DNA from 2 places in the Thorsellia kenyensis genome. Region 2 is predicted to be linked to the other one. Evidence: riboswitches for the same ligand, from Rfam matches in the RefSeq annotation. Region 2 holds a riboswitch; the other holds the start of a gene.
What was found. A riboswitch is a leader RNA that binds a small molecule or an ion and turns the genes downstream of it on or off. The one in region 2 is predicted to bind thiamine pyrophosphate.
Positions count from the first base shown of each region.

Region 1: it holds a riboswitch for thiamine pyrophosphate, as region 2 does, so the genes downstream of both, thiB (thiamine ABC transporter substrate binding subunit) here and ACFFIT_RS06750 (YkoF family thiamine/hydroxymethylpyrimidine-binding protein) in region 2, are expected to answer to the same signal.

Region 1 covers NZ_JBHLXE010000097.1:15,330-18,522, forward strand. The annotation lists gene thiP (thiamine/thiamine pyrophosphate ABC transporter permease) at 1-206, opposite strand, end outside; gene thiB (thiamine ABC transporter substrate binding subunit) at 182-1,225, opposite strand; TPP riboswitch at 1,298-1,389, opposite strand; gene glmS (glutamine--fructose-6-phosphate transaminase (isomerizing)) at 1,435-3,193, opposite strand, start outside.
Region 2 covers NZ_JBHLXE010000076.1:18,250-21,442, forward strand. The annotation lists gene ACFFIT_RS06740 (sucrose-specific PTS transporter subunit IIBC) at 1-259, opposite strand, end outside; gene ACFFIT_RS06745 (LacI family DNA-binding transcriptional regulator) at 334-1,479, opposite strand; TPP riboswitch at 1,723-1,832, shown strand; gene ACFFIT_RS06750 (YkoF family thiamine/hydroxymethylpyrimidine-binding protein) at 1,895-2,587, shown strand; gene ACFFIT_RS06755 (ECF transporter S component) at 2,626-3,193, shown strand, end outside.

The DNA.
Region 1 (3,193 bases), on a different contig from region 2:
GACAAAGTAGCTTGATAAAAAGAGAAGGTAATGACCTTTTTTAAATACGGAGAAAGTCCCTCTGATAATGTATTGATAAATGCAAGTGGGGGGATGTTAGATAAAAATCCCCCTAATATAAAAGATAATATACTCGAGATAAACAAGAGTGACAGAACACCTGGGAACTGCCATTCTAACTTTATAAACTTAAGGCATTTTGCCACGTTTCAATCCACATTTTTTTCTTATCAGCAACTTCCACAGCTCCGAATTCAAAAGCATCTTTCGGAAAATATAAATTATCAAATATGGCTGATGTTTTCGTATTAATCACGGGATACATCCAATTTGTTGTGGGAATTTGTGATTGAAAAGCTTCTGAAACCATAAATTGCATGAAACTATCTGCAAGTTCGTTATTTTTAGTATGGGCTATTTTACCAGCCACTTCAATCTGCAGATAATGCCCCTCTTCAAGGTTCAAAGCAGCAAAGTTGTTTTTGTTTTCTATGACTTCATGATAGGCAGGTGAAGTTGTATAACTCAATACAAAATCTGCTTCCCCTTTTAAAAAGAGGGAGTAGGCTTCACTCCAACCTTTTGTTACAGTGACTGTTTTGTGCTCAAGATTTTTATAAGCATCAGAGACATTGTCACCAAAAACACTCTGCATCCATAAAATAAAACCGAGTCCTGGAGTACTGGTACGCGGATCTTGATAAATAATTGTCCAAGGTTTATCACTATAGACCAGTTCTTTTAATGAGGTAGGTACCTCTTTTGTTTTTTCTTTATCATAAACAAAACTAAAAAAACCATAATCAAAGGGTACAAAAAGAGTCGAAGACCAACCAAATGGCATGTCAATATTTGTTAAATCAACATCACTAGGCGCAAAAAGTCCTGTATCAACTGCTTCTTGGAGTAAATTATTATCCAATCCAAGCACGATATCCGCCTTAGTGTTTTTCCCTTCATTCCTGATTTTATTCAAGAGTGTTACCCCATCAGCAGCACCTATAAAATTAACCGTACAGTTACATTCTTTTTCAAATGCCTCTTTAATCTGTGGGCCAGGACCATATTCACTGACAAATGAGTCATAGGTATATATAGTCAATATATTATTTTGATTGTTTAGCTCTGCGCTTAAGGCAACAAATGATGAAAACAGAAGGCCTACTGAAACTAACGTAACAGTTTTTTTTGTTAATTGAAACGAACGGATAGAAAAATGACTCATTAAAACTCCTTTGATAAGACTATTCATAGGTGAATGGTTCACTTAAAAACACAAAGGATTGAGTAGAGATATAAAAGCATCTGACTCAAATCCCTTCGCCAGTACTAACTGGATCAGGTTCGACGGGTTTTATCTCAGCCTATTAAGCACCCCGTTGAGCCGTTCTTATTTTACGCAGTTTTAAATAAAAATCAATGACGACTGATTTTTTATTCTACTGTAACACTTTTAGCTAAATTACGTGGCTTATCAATATCTGTCCCTCTAACAATTGCGACGTGATAAGCTAAAAGTTGTAATGGCAAGGTATGTAGTATTGGTGATAAATTGCCATATACTCCTGGCAATTTAATGACATGCATACCTGACGATGGTTCAATTTTTGAAGCATCATCAGAGAAAACAAATAATTCGCCACCACGAGCCTTCACTTCAGCCATGTTCGATTTTAATTTCTCTAATAATTGATCGGTAGGAGCAACGACAATTACAGGTATTTCCTCAGTAACAAGAGCGAGAGGTCCATGTTTCAATTCACCTGCTGGGTAAGCTTCCGCGTGAATATAACTGATTTCTTTCAGCTTAAGAGCGCCTTCTAATGCAATTGGATAATGCATCCCACGACCTAAAAATAAAGCATGTTCTTTTGTGGCAAACTTATCTGCCCACTTCGTGATTTTAGGCTCCAATTCTAAAATTTCTTGCATAGCAACTGGTAGGTGCTTAAGCAGTTTTAATTCTTCTATTTCTTGAAGTTCCGAAAGATTCCCTTTCAATTTAGCTAAGACTAAAGTCAGTAAGTACAATGCCGTTAATTGAGTAGTAAATGCTTTAGTAGAGGCAACGCCAATTTCAATTCCAGCTCTCGTGATATAGGCTAACTCACACTCTCTTACCATTGCACTGGTCGGAACATTACATATGGCTAAGGTTTTGGTCATACCTAAATTTTTTGCATGCTTTAGTGCAGCCAAGGTATCTGCTGTTTCACCAGATTGTGACATAGTAATAACCAATGTATTAGAAGAGGGAACACTTTGACGATAGCGGTATTCACTCGCTATTTCCACCTCAACTTTTATTTTAGCGATTGCTTCTATCCAATATTTCGCAGTAAGGCCTGAATAGTAGCTTGTACCACATGCCAATATAAGGATGCCATCTATCTCACTGAATCTTTTTCTAGCGAGTAAACCAAATAATTCAGGATCGATAGAGTCAATATCATGTAGTGTATCAGCCACTGCTCTTGGTTGTTCAAAGATCTCTTTTTGCATAAAATGACGATAAGGACCAAGATCAGTATTGAAAGATTGGCTATGAACAGTGTGGATGGTCCGAGTTACACAGGCGCCTGATTTGTCATAAATCCAATAGTTATTGGCTTGTAAATCAACTACATCACCTTCTTCTAAATAGATGATTTGATCTGTTACCCCAGTTAAAGCAAGTGCATCAGAGGCAAGGAAATTACCATGAATTGTTGGGTTTTGGGGCTTGCAACCAAGTACTAAAGGAGAACCATGACGAGCACCTACCAGTCTATGGGGTTCAGAACGACACATAACCGCAAGTGCATATGCACCTTTTAAGTGTGATATTGCCTCGGTTACGGCCTCTTTAAGACAATCTACATAGAGATAATTAATTAGATGTACGATGACTTCTGTATCGGTTTGACTCTCAAAGACAAATCCTTTTGACTCAAGCATAATTTTAAGTTCATCATAATTTTCAATGATCCCATTATGAACAAGGGCAATATTTGCCGAAAGTTGATCTGAATGCTTTGAAAAGTGTGGGTGTGCATTTTCAGTAGTTGGTTGCCCATGTGTTGCCCAGCGTGTATGTGCGATCCCAATTGTGCCATTAAGTGATTCTTGAGCGATTTGAGAAATAAGTTCACTGACTCTTGAAGTGGTCCTTGAGCGGTGCAATTCCCCTTGATTAATTAAAGCAATTCCACAA
Region 2 (3,193 bases):
ACATCTCACCTAGATCCAATTGTTTACTCAGCATATTATAAACCAGATTGACTGTGCCTGTGCCTAAGATCACTTGATATTGTCCACCTGTCGAAAAGGTCGCTTTTACCATGTCTATGGCGTTAATTTTTTTCTCATCAATTAACGTCTCATCTTTTATAACCAGTCTTAGGCGTGTAGCACAATGTGAAGCAGCCTGTATGTTGGACGCGCTGCCTAGCGCAGTAATAAGTTGTTGTGTTGCTAGTTCAATATTCACATGAAGCCCTCATTTAGTAGTGGACGAAAATTATAAAAGCTTTACTTTTAATTTATGGAATCGGTTCCATAAATTTACTTCTTCTTGTCACTAATGTCAACACTCTGGCGTTTTTTTAACGTAAATGTAGTACACAGTTGATGAGAATCAAGCTGGCATCCATGTGAAATGTTCTCTTTTTCAGCTGATGATAAATACAGAGCAGCAGCTGAGTTGGTAAATGTTTTTTTTAACTGAAGATAAGGATCATTTTCTTGCTTATTTGTTGTTTGACCAATCGTTTTATCTTGAGATAGCAAAATATACCTAAGCTTAAATGCTGCGATTTGTCCTGCCTCATAAAAGGGCAATTCAATGGTTGTTAATGAGGGATGAAGCATTTGAGTAAAGTCATATCCACCAAAACCAGTAAGACTAATGTCATTTGGGATCCTTATTTTCGCTTCAGACAAAGCTTTATAAGCCCCAAGAGCGATATTGTCTGTTGCACATAATAAAAGCGTGTAATTACTTTGTGCGTTGATTATTTTTTTCGTTAATTCATAGGCATCTTGCAGACTAAAAGAACAGAAATATCTCGTTAAGCTAATATCAGCTTCATCGAAGGATTTTTTAAAACCTAGCCATCTATTCAGACCTACTGCTAAGTCTTTTTCTTCTACACCAAGATATGCTATTTCTTTATGACCAAGTGATTTACAGTATTGACCTAATGAAAAGGCACCATCAAAATCTGGATAAGCAATATAAGGCAAAGTGGGATGAGTTTGACCTAAAAGTAAAATAGGAATGTTGGCTGATTCTAATTGATTAATGATTTTATGATGCCTTTTAGAAATAGCTGAAGCCAGCCAAACGATACCAGCTAGTTTTTGTTTACTTAAATTGTCCAATGCTTCGATTTCTCTATCAATTGATTGACTACAATTAATAACAAGCATCTGCATATTTACCGCATTGAGAGCATCATCCAATCCCATCAGCGTTCTCGATACAGCATAAGAGTCGATTCTTGGAATGACGACTCCAACCACTTTACGCTGTTTTGATTTTAAATTTTGAGCTGTTTGATTAGGGCTAAATCCTGTTGTTCGAATGATATTTTCAATTTGCAGTCGAGTTTTTTCACTGACATACCCGCCATTTAAATAGCGAGAAACAGTGCTTTTGGCAACACCAGCCATAAGAGCAATGTCATTGATATTATATGTTTTTCCCATTTGAAGTTTGTCCTAGACTAAATTAAATACGAGGAAATAGATTCATTATACACCATAAGACAACGGCCTTTCTTTATCATAACACCTTATGCTGAGTCAGTAATTAGACATCCTTAACTATGAATCAGTAGAACTAAGCTAATTTTTAATAAGATGAGTGCGTGATAAAAAAAGATTTTTATTGATTATGAGCAAAAAAATAAGATTTGCTTGCAAAAACCTAAAAAATTCGTAATAGTATGGCACAGTTGTCACGGGAGCTGAGTAAACTCGGCTGAGAGGAAAATTAATAATTTTCGACCGTCAAACTTGAACTGGATAATGCCAGCGCAAGGAGGCCTGCTCTTTTTTTACCCGTGCCCTCTACTATCTATCAACATTGGTTTAACCATTCGTTATATTAAAGGGTACTACTATGAATTCAAATCAGCCAAACATTACATTTCCTAACTCAGAGTTAAAGTTAACTCCCACCACTCAAGAAATTAATCAAATCGATATCAAGGTACCATCGACCCCACAAGATTTTGGTGTCGGTGCTCGTTTTACAGTGAATGTGATGAGCGATGATTATATTTCTATTATTTTAGATGCTTTAGCAAGCCCAACACCAAAAGAATTAAAAATTCAAACAGATGCAGTAAGTACCTTAATAAAAGGCTCAGAACGGAATATTTTAGATTATCTTTATACAGTCATCACTAAAATTGCTGCTTCTGGGCATCATGTTTCAGCCACGATTTTGCTTTCACGAGGTTGTCCTGGTGAAATCACATGCCAGCTACCTAACAGATCTTTAGCTACACATTCTACAAATATTTCGCTTGAAAAAACGGGCATTACAGTGTTAGCGCAGTGGTCGTTATATCCATTATTTGATGATAGACAAACCGCATTTTCTCATATGGACGATATCTATCGAGCAATAGATTTTGCAAAAGATAAAGGAACCTATCATAGAAGTACTCACTTTGTCACTGAATTGAAAGGTGATTTAGCGCAGGTGCTGGAAACGATTGCTATGGGTTGGATGTTAGTTGGTCAAACTGTTCAGCATGTTACTTCACACACAACGCTTTCTATCAACAGTCCAACTATGGCATTTTAATTAATAAATTCAATGGAATAAACAGGTGAGGGCGAAATATGTTCTTTAATAAAGGTTCGAAAGAAAGTTCAATAGCGACAAGAAAAAAAAATTGGTCAAGTAAAGAGGTCATGCTGTTAGTCGCTTTAGGATCCGTTTTTGGTGTGATTTATTACGCCTTTGTTCAACTCTTTTTTGTGCTGCAAATTCTATTAGGTCCCTATGCTGATCTGAGTCAACATATTTTATTTGGTGCTTGGCTGATGGTTGCCCCTATCGCACTCGCCATACTAAAAAGGCCATTAGCAGGTGTTTTTGCTGAATTACTGGCTGCACTAATTGAAGTAATTGTTTTAGCGTCCCCTTTTGGCGCAAGAGTTATCATATCTGCTCTTATTCAAGGAGCAAGTAGTGAATCAGCTTTTACTCTTACAAGATATCGCAAAGATAATTTATTTGTTTTTATGTTGTCAGGTTTCTTTGGAGGCTTATTTCCTTTTTTTTATTCTGCATTAATTAATGATTGGTTTTCCACTGATTTATTCTATCTAAGATTAATTTTGCAATTAATTTCGGGTGTTCTTATTGGTGGATTGGCTGCAAAGCTTTTGACTGATGCATTAATCA